3 linked regions of the Roseibium sp. Sym1 genome follow. The protein of the gene in region 2 interacts with the protein of the main gene of each other region in a pairwise test. Links are inferred from orthologs where the notes say so. Each region holds a gene or a part of one and is shown on either strand. Other genes may lie near its edges.

Evidence for each region.
Region 1: the proteins of rho (region 2) and nusG interact in binary tests that used the Escherichia coli proteins (3 or more experiments, as listed by UniProt). The link is inferred for Roseibium sp. Sym1 from one-to-one orthologs.
Region 3: the proteins of rho (region 2) and hfq interact in binary tests that used the Escherichia coli proteins (3 or more experiments, as listed by UniProt). The link is inferred for Roseibium sp. Sym1 from one-to-one orthologs.

The regions. Positions count from the first base shown.
Region 1 is NZ_CP114786.1:4,510,331-4,513,469, forward strand. The notes cover bases 136-3,120. They hold nusG (transcription termination/antitermination protein NusG), read left to right. Parts: upstream 136-1,355; coding sequence 1,356-1,886; downstream 1,887-3,120. Other genes in these bases: tuf (elongation factor Tu), read left to right, coding at 136-816; secE (preprotein translocase subunit SecE), read left to right, coding at 1,104-1,301; rplK (50S ribosomal protein L11), read left to right, coding at 2,064-2,492; rplA (50S ribosomal protein L1), read left to right, coding at 2,497-3,120. Outside these bases: more of tuf, read left to right, coding at 1-135; more of rplA, read left to right, coding at 3,121-3,139. UniProt on the Escherichia coli protein: Part of the processive rRNA transcription and antitermination complex (rrnTAC). The complex forms an RNA-chaperone ring around the RNA exit tunnel of RNA polymerase (RNAP).
Region 2 is NZ_CP114786.1:1,667,678-1,670,735, reverse strand. The notes cover bases 144-3,047. They hold rho (transcription termination factor Rho), read right to left. Parts: upstream 2,277-3,047; coding sequence 1,011-2,276; downstream 144-1,010. Other genes in these bases: hemE (uroporphyrinogen decarboxylase), read right to left, coding at 3,007-3,047; hemJ (protoporphyrinogen oxidase HemJ), read right to left, coding at 2,575-3,003; O6760_RS07590 (GNAT family N-acetyltransferase), read right to left, coding at 321-893. Outside these bases: more of hemE, read right to left, coding at 3,048-3,058. UniProt on the Escherichia coli protein: Facilitates transcription termination by a mechanism that involves Rho binding to the nascent RNA, activation of Rho's RNA-dependent ATPase activity, and release of the mRNA from the DNA template.
Region 3 is NZ_CP114786.1:5,012,453-5,015,463, reverse strand. The notes cover bases 96-2,952. They hold hfq (RNA chaperone Hfq), read right to left. Parts: upstream 1,725-2,952; coding sequence 1,467-1,724; downstream 96-1,466. Other genes in these bases: trkA (Trk system potassium transporter TrkA), read right to left, coding at 2,877-2,952; O6760_RS23355 (D-amino-acid transaminase), read right to left, coding at 1,912-2,775; hflX (GTPase HflX), read right to left, coding at 96-1,346. In the rest of the region: mazG (nucleoside triphosphate pyrophosphohydrolase), read left to right, coding at 1-62; more of hflX, read right to left, coding at 63-95; more of trkA, read right to left, coding at 2,953-3,011. UniProt on the Escherichia coli protein: RNA chaperone that binds small regulatory RNA (sRNAs) and mRNAs to facilitate mRNA translational regulation in response to envelope stress, environmental stress and changes in metabolite concentrations.

The sequences.
Region 1 (3,139 bases), 2.8 Mb from region 2 along the record:
GTTGGCGTTCCGGCCCTGGTCGTCTTCATGAACAAGGTTGACCAGGTCGACGACGAAGAGCTTCTCGAGCTCGTCGAAATGGAAATCCGCGAGCTGCTGTCTTCCTACGAGTTCCCGGGCGACGACATTCCGATCGTCAAGGGTTCGGCGCTGGCAGCTGTCGAGAACCGCGATCCGGCCATCGGCCGTGACGCGATCCGCGAGCTGATGGCCCAGGTCGACGCCTACATCCCGACCCCGGAGCGTCCGAAGGACCAGCCGTTCCTGATGCCGATCGAAGACGTTTTCTCGATCTCCGGCCGTGGTACGGTTGTGACCGGTCGTGTCGAGCGCGGCATCATCAAGGTTGGTGAAGAAGTCGAGATCGTCGGCATCAAGGACACCACCAAGACGACGGTTACCGGCGTTGAAATGTTCCGCAAGCTGCTGGACAGCGGCGAAGCCGGCGACAACATCGGCGCCCTGATCCGCGGCGTCGGCCGTGAAGACGTTGAGCGCGGCCAGGTTCTGTGCAAGCCGGGTTCCGTGACCCCGCACACGAAGTTCAAGGCCGAGGCTTACATCCTCACCAAGGAAGAAGGTGGCCGTCACACGCCGTTCTTCACCAACTACCGCCCGCAGTTCTACTTCCGCACGACGGACGTGACCGGTGTGGTGTCCCTGCCGGAAGGCACGGAAATGGTGATGCCGGGTGACAACGTCTCCGTCGACGTTGAGCTGATCGTGCCGATCGCCATGGAAGAAGGCCTGCGCTTCGCTATCCGCGAAGGTGGCCGTACCGTCGGCGCCGGCGTCGTCGCATCCATCATCGAATAAGATGATTTCGGGCTGCCGGGCTTGTGTCCGGCAGCTCCGCCTCTTAAGTCTTGCGATATGCGGCTTATGGAGGTATCAGGAGCTCGTTCGTGCAAGCGGACATCTTGAAGGGGTATAGCTCAGCTGGTAGAGCGACGGTCTCCAAAACCGTAGGTCGCGGGTTCGAACCCTGCTGCCCCTGCCAATTTGCTCTTGATTAATCTGCCTCGAGGGCTTAAGAGTTTCCTCGAGTGAGGCGCGCGAAGAATTTTCGCGCGCCCGCTCGTATTTAAAAGACCGGAATCGGAATGGCAAAGACCAATCCCTTTAAATTCATCCAGGAAGTCCGCGCGGAAACGTCCAAGGTGACTTGGCCGACGCGCAAGGAAACCGCGGTGACCACCGTCATGGTGTTCGTCATGGTCCTGATCGCGTCGATCTTCTTTCTCGCGGCGGACCAGTTGATGGGCCTCGGGATCGGTTACCTGCTGGGTGTCGGCGGCTAGGCGTTGACTGCCGTCCGGGTTGAAGACAAAGAACAAGAAGCGGAACAGAAATCCATGGCCAAGCGCTGGTACATTGTGCACGCCTATTCCAATTTCGAGAAAAAGGTCGCCGAGTCCATCCGCGAAAAGGCCGAACAGAAAGGCTTGTCCGATCTGTTTGAGGAAATTCTTGTCCCGATGGAAAAGGTTGTCGAAGTGCGCCGCGGCCGCAAGGTCGATGCGGAGCGCAAGTTCTTTCCCGGCTACGTCCTGGTGAAGATGGAGATGACCAACGAGGCGTTCCACCTGATCAAGGACACGCCGAAAGTCACCGGGTTCCTGGGCGCGGATCAAAAGCCGATGCCGATCCCGGAAAAAGAGGCAATGCGCATCATCAACCAGGTGCAGGAAGGCGTCGACCGGCCGAAGCCGTCCGTGACCTTCGAGGTTGGTGAGCAGGTGCGCGTGTCCGACGGACCGTTCGCGTCCTTCTCCGGCCTTGTCGAGGAAGTCGATGACGAGCGTGCGCGCCTCAAGGTGGCGGTGTCCATCTTCGGCCGTGCAACTCCGGTTGAACTCGAATTCGCTCAGGTCGACAAGCTCTGACGGATTGCCGCCCGGAGACGGGCGGCGTTTAGTGCCCGGTCCGCGTTCCTGCGGAAATCGGCCGGGATGAAACGGGTGGAAGGTTCTGGAGCTCATCGCCGGGCTCCCTCGAGGGACCGGACCACCGCCTCCCAGGCAGCTGGATTGCCGTCCGGCTGCGAATGATTGGAGAGACACATGGCGAAGAAAATCGAAGGCTTCCTGAAGCTTCAGGTGCCGGCAGGTTCCGCGACCCCGTCGCCGCCCATCGGGCCGGCACTCGGTCAGCGTGGCCTGAACATCATGGAATTCTGCAAGGCGTTCAACGCGCAGACCCAGGATGTTGAAAAGGGCGCACCGTGCCCGACCGTGATTACCTACTACTCCGACAAGTCCTTCACTTTCGAAGTGAAGACGGCTCCGGTCAGCTTCTTCCTGAAGAAGGCCGCCAAGCTGCAGAAGGGGTCCCAGACTCCGGGCCGCGGCACCGTCGGTTCCGTGACCCGCGACCAGGTCAAGGAAATCGCCGAAGCCAAGATGAAGGACCTGAACGCCAACGACGTCGACGCAGCGATGCTGATGGTCGAAGGCTCCGCCCGCTCCATGGGCCTTGAGGTGAAGGGGTAAGATCATGGCGAAGGTTGGAAAACGTATCAAGGAAGCGCGTGACGGTATCGACCGCAACAAGCTTTATGCCCTCGACGAAGCCATCAGCCTCGTGAAGGGTCGTTCCAAGACCAAGTTCGACGAGACCGTCGAAGTTGCGATCAATCTCGGTGTTGACCCGCGTCACGCAGACCAGATGGTCCGTGGCGTGTGCGTGCTGCCGAACGGCACGGGCAAGAGCGTCAAGGTTGCCGTGTTCGCACGTGGCGACAAGGCCGACGAAGCCAAGGCCGCCGGCGCCGACATCGTCGGTGCCGAAGAGCTGGTCCAGGAAGTGCAGGGCGGCAAGATCGACTTCGATCGCTGCATTGCAACGCCTGACATGATGCCGCTGGTCGGCCGTCTCGGCAAGGTGCTCGGCCCGCGCGGCCTGATGCCGAACCCGAAGGTCGGCACCGTGACCCCGGACGTGACCGCAGCCGTCAACGACGCCAAGGGCGGTGCCGTCCAGTTCCGCGTCGAGAAGGCCGGTATCGTTCATGCCGGTGTCGGCAAGGTGTCCTTTTCCGAAGACGCCATCCTGCAGAACGTCAAGGCTCTGCTGGATGCTGTCCAGAAGGCCAAGCCGTCCGGCGCAAAAGGTTCCTACCTGAAGCGCATTGCCGTGT
Region 2 (3,058 bases):
CGGTTCTCGTGATTCTACAATCAGTCAGTCGCATACTCGACCTACCTCGCCACCCCACTATCGTCATCCTGAGGAGGTCCGCCGGGACCGTCTCGAAGGATGGGCCAGGAACTCCACGGAACAAACAGCCGATCCTTCGGGACAGCGCTGCGCGCTTCCTCAGGATGACGCTCCTGTTTGCAGAGAGGCTCTACGGAACTTGGGTCTTTGCCGTATCGGAACCGATTCAAAATCGAGGATTCACGTGAAACAGAACGACGGTCTCGGACCGTGTTGTCCCCGGTGTTTCACGTGAATCCCGCACGCCCTGATAACGCAGGTCAGCCGGTTTGCTTCTCCCAGTCCGACCTTGTCAGCCGGTAAAGCACATGCCACGAACAAGGATGGTCTTCGGGGATCGCGGGGTGTCTGAAGTCACCCGCAAGGTCCCGTGTCATGCCGATCCGTTGCATGACCTTCCGGGACGGCAAATTGTCGGGAATCGTGAAGGAGACGATTTCATCCAGGCCGACCGTTTCAAATCCGAATCGAAGCCATGCCCGGGCAGCCTCGCTGGCGTAGCCTTTTCCCCAAGCACTACGTTTGAGACGCCAGCCGATTTCGACGCTCGGATCAAACGGCAGAGGCATGTCGGGGTTCGAACTGTTGAGACCGACAAAACCGAGAAAGTCACCTCCGTCCTTTTCCTGCACCGCTGCCAGGCAATATCCTTCAGCCTCCAGCTTGATCCTGCATTTGGTGATCAGAAGCTCGGACCGCTCCCGCGTCCAGGGATCCGGAAAATAGCGCATCACCTCCGGGTCGGCACACATTTCGGCAAAAGGATCGAGGTCCCCGTCCTTCCACGGACGCAGGATCAGACGCTCTGTCTGGAGCAGAAATGTCTTGGACATGAAACGGATCCGAATCAAAGAAAGGCGGATTCACGTGAAACAGCGAACCTTAACAAAAAGTAAAGGCGCGAACCCTTAAGGGGCCGCGCCTTTGCAAACCATCCGATTCGAAGGAGATCAGGTGTTCATGCTGTCGAAGAACTCGTCGTTGGACTTGGTCTGCTTCAGCTTGTCGAGCAGGAACTCGACCGCGTCGACCGTGCCCATCGGATTGAGGATCCGGCGCAGAACGAAGGTTTTCTTGAGCCGCTCGTGCGGAACCAGCAGCTCTTCCTTGCGGGTACCGGAGCGCTGGATGTCGATTGCCGGATAGACGCGCTTGTCGGAGATCTTGCGGTCCAGGATGATTTCGGAGTTACCCGTGCCCTTGAACTCTTCGAAGATGACTTCGTCCATGCGGCTGCCGGTATCGATCAGCGCGGTCGCGATGATGGTCAGCGAACCACCCTCTTCGATGTTACGCGCGGCACCGAAGAACCGTTTCGGCCGCTGCAGCGCGTTGGCATCGACACCACCGGTCAGGACCTTGCCCGAGGACGGCACCACCGTGTTGTAGGCGCGGCCAAGGCGGGTGATGGAATCGAGCAGGATGACAACATCACGGCCGTGCTCGGTCAAGCGCTTGGCCTTTTCAATCACCATCTCGGCGACCTGGACATGGCGTGAGGCCGGCTCATCGAAGGTCGACGAAACGACTTCACCATCCACGGTCCGCTGCATGTCCGTGACTTCTTCCGGACGTTCGTCGATCAGAAGAACGATCAAGTAGCATTCAGGGTGATTCGTCGTAATCGACTTGGCGATGTTCTGAAGGAAGACCGTCTTACCGGTGCGCGGCGGCGCGGTGATCAGGGCGCGCTGGCCCTTGCCGAGCGGCGCAACCAGGTCGATGACCCTGGAAGACAGGTCCTTGATGGTCGGATCCTCGATCTCCATCCGGAAACGTTCATCCGGATAAAGCGGCGTCAGGTTGTCGAAATGGACCTTGTGCCGGGCCTTCTCGGGATCCTCGAAATTGATCGTGTTCACCTTCAGAAGGGCGAAATACCGCTCGCCTTCCTTGGGGCTGCGAATCTGCCCTTCGACAGTGTCCCCTGTCCGCAGGGAGAATCGGCGGATCTGCGAAGGAGACACATATATGTCGTCCGGTCCGGGCAGATAGTTGGCATCGGGGGAGCGGAGGAAGCCGAAGCCGTCCTGCAGCACCTCGACGACACCTTCGCCGATAATATCCACTTCCTGAGCCGCGAGGTTCTTCAGGATGGCGAACATCAGCTCCTGCTTGCGCATGGTGCTGGCGTTTTCGACTTCAAGCTCCTCTGCGAATTGGAGCAGCTCCGTCGGTGTTTTTTCTTTTAGGTCTTTGAGTTTCATTTCCCGCATCGAATTGGGGTTTTCTTAGTTTTGTTATGGATGATGTTTGGAAGGTCGTTCTGCGCCGGTAGAAGAAGATCGGCCAGAAGATATCTGAGAGACTTTTAGACGTGTCCAGATTGTACGGCGCCTGTGGAACGACTGAAAACGAACGCTGCACCGTTTGAAGATGCGCGGAAGATACGTTGTTTTGGTTTAAAGCGCAAGCCGGGAAATCTGCCGCTTTTTTGAGCTCCGACAAGCCTCTGCCGGACATGAAAAAGGCAGCCACAAAGGCGGCTGCCCTTCGTCAGTCTGTTGCCGGTTTTCAGAACGGCTTGACGATCACGAAGATGACGATGCCGATCATGAGCACGGTCGGAACCTCGTTCAAAATCCGGTAGTAACGCGCCGTCCGCGTGTTTTCATCCCTGGCGAAGGTCTTTACGCAACGGCTGAGATGACCGTGGACACCGGACATGATCAGTACCAGTGCGAACTTCGCGTGGAACCAGCCGTCATGCCAGGCTGCAAGCTCCCACGCCATCCACAGGCCGAAAACCCAGGCCGCGATCATTGCCGGATTGATGATCGCCTTCAAAAGCCGCCGCTCCATCACCTTGAAGGTCTCCGACTGAACGGATCCCGGTTCGGCATCGACATGATAGACAAACAGCCGCGGCAGATAGAGCATGCCGGCCATCCAGGCGATCACCGAAATCACATGAAGGGCCTTGACCCAGAGAAAGAGATCCATGGCCTAACCCTTCCTGACCAGGTCGACCATGCGCGCGACGTTGTCCGGATCCGCA
Region 3 (3,011 bases), 3.3 Mb from region 2 along the record:
CACTGGAAAAGATGTCCCTGGACGAGATGGAAGCGGCCTGGCAGGCGGCCAAGAAACGCTGATCAGCCGTCGATGAAGGCGGCGAAGGTTTCCCGGAACGGCCCGCGCTGCTTGTCCGTGACCCGAACCTCGGCGGTCACGAAATCCTCCGCATCGTTTCGTTCCAGCACTTCCGCCATCTGGTAGAGCCTGGCCAGCAAAGCGCCTTCCGCCACCGGGATACGCACGGTCAGAATGTCGTCATTCTGGGCCATGAAGGCATCGATCCGCTGCGAAAGCTGATCGATGCCCTCCCCCGTCAATGCCGAAAGGGCAATCGGACCCTCGTCTCCGGCATCCTCGAGAAGCTTGTCCCGGTAGGCCGGATCGAGGCAGTCGATCTTGTTCCAGACCTCGACAACAGGCGCTCCCGTCAGGGCATCGACGCCGAGATCGGTGAGTGTCTTCTTGACGTCTTCGGCCTGTGCATCCGTGTCCGGATGGGAAATGTCGCGCACATGCAGGATCAGGTCCGCTTCCAGAACCTCTTCCAAAGTTGCCCGGAAGGCGGCAACGAGATGGGTCGGCAGATCAGAGATGAAGCCCACCGTGTCGGACAGGATCACCTCGCGCCCATGAGGCAGCGTCACTTTGCGCAGGGTGGGATCCAGCGTCGCGAACAAAAGGTCCTTGGCGAAGACATCGGATTCGGTCAGCCGGTTGAACAGCGTCGACTTGCCGGCGTTGGTGTAGCCGACCAGGGCGACGACAGGTTGAGGAATCTTCTTGCGTTTCTTGCGGTGCAGGTCGCGGGTCCGGCGCACCTGTTCGAGCTGCTTCTGCAGCGCGATGATGCGTTCCTGGATCTGGCGGCGGTCGGCCTCGATCTGCGTTTCGCCCGGACCGCCCATGAAACCGGCGCCGCCGCGCTGGCGTTCCAGGTGGGTCCAGGACCGCACCAGTCGGCTCTTCTGCCAGGTCAGATGCGCGAGATCGACCTGCAGACGGCCTTCCTTGGTGCGCGCGCGATCACCAAAGATTTCAAGGATGAGACCGGTCCGGTCGATCACCTTGGTTTTCAGGCGCCGTTCCAGATTGCGCTGTTGCACGGGTGATAGCGGGTGATCGATGACCACAAGATCGAGATCCTCGCTGGCCACGATTCCAGCGAGTTCCGCAACCTTGCCCTCGCCGAACAGCGTTGCCGGCTTCGGATTGTTGATCTTGACGACGCCCGAATGAAGGATGGTCAGGTTGATCGCGGCGCTCAGTCCGATGGCTTCTTCCAGCCGGGCTTCCGGGCTGCGATTGCCGCGCAGGTCCGACTGGGCGGCATCCCGCGTCAGCAGGACCGGTTCGATGATCATCGCACGAAAAGGCTGGGGCAGACGGTCCACCCCAGTATTCTTCAATCTCAGCGATTTTTGACCCGGCTCCTCGGAACCGTTTGATTTAGAGAAATCGTCCGCGCGAGACTTCGGTTTCAATCAGCTTGCCTTTTCAGCGTTTTCCTCTGCCTGGTCGAACAGTTGAACAGGACCATTGGGCATTATCGTGGAAATCGCGTGTTTGTACACCAGCTGCGAGTGCCCGTCACGGCGTAGCAGGACACAGAAGTTGTCAAACCAGGTGACCACGCCCTGCAATTTCACACCATTGATGAGGAAAATCGTCAGAGGAGTTTTTTGTTTGCGAACGTGATTAAGAAAAGTGTCTTGAAGATTTTGTGCGCGCTCAGCCATCAGTCTTTTTATCCTATTTGCCCCGGATGCGGCCGAGCATCCGGCGTTTAAGCGGCCTGCCGTCAAAAGCCATTGAACTTCAAAAGCTTAGACTTTGCGGACCATCCGCCTTTTGTCTTGCCCACCAGTCAGGACCGTCTGCCTCGGCCCGTCATTGTCTCGTTTTTCGCAGCCAATAAGGCCAATCGAATCATACCGCCTGCAAATCAGTAGCAGTATGGAAGAGTTCGCGCAATCGGGTAGCGACGGAACCGGGATGCCCGTTTCCGATCATTTTGCCGTCCACACGTGTCACCGGCATAACGACGCTGGTCGCCGCCGTGACAAAAGCTTCCTTCGCGTCAAAGGCCTCTTCCAGGCTAAACGGCCTTTCCTCAAAGGTCAGCCCTTCCTTTTGGATAATGTCCAGGACCACAGCGCGCGTGATGCCGCGCAGGATACCGCTATCGGCCGGCCGTGTCACCACGGCGCCGTCCTTGGTAACGATCCAGGCATTGGTCGATCCGCCCTCGGTAACGAAGCCGTCGGCATCCACATACCAGGCTTCCTTGCCGCCATGTTCCTTGGCGTTCTGCTTGGCCAGCACATTCGGTAGCAGTGCGACGGTCTTGATATCAACCCGCGGCCAGCGGTTCTCCGGGTAACTGACGACTGCAATGCCCTGGGCGGCCTGGGCAGCTGCCGCGGCTGGATTGGTGGACCGCGCCGTGACGACGATCGACGGAGCAACCTCCTCCGGCGGGAAAAAGTGATCGCGCTTGGAAACACCGCGTGTCACCTGGATATAAACAAGCCCGTTGCGGACGCGGTTTCGACGGACAACCTGATGCAGGACGAAATCCACGGCGCTGCGCGTCATCGGCCAGTCGATGCGCAATTCGCTCAAGGACCGGCCAAGCCGGTCCAGATGCCGCGGGGCATCGACAATGTTGCCTTGCCAGACTTCGCAAACCTCGTAAACACCGTCGGCAAACTGATAGCCCCGGTCTTCCACATGCACCGCGGCATCCGCGTGACGTACATACTGACCGTTGACATAGGCAATCCGGCTCATGGGGCCTCCAAATGGCGGGTTCTGGGCGAACCGATTGGTTTGACTTGAAATTTTGACCTTATGGTCAGGTAAATGCAAGGCCTGAAAACCGGCGCCGTGCCTTAAAAGAAGTCAAGGCTGACGCGGAACATCTGCTCAACCTGGCGGACCCGGTTCGCAACCGCAAAGATCACGATCCTGTCCTGAGCCTGGATCTGCAGATCACCGTCGGGGGTGAGGACCTTGCCGCCCCGAAA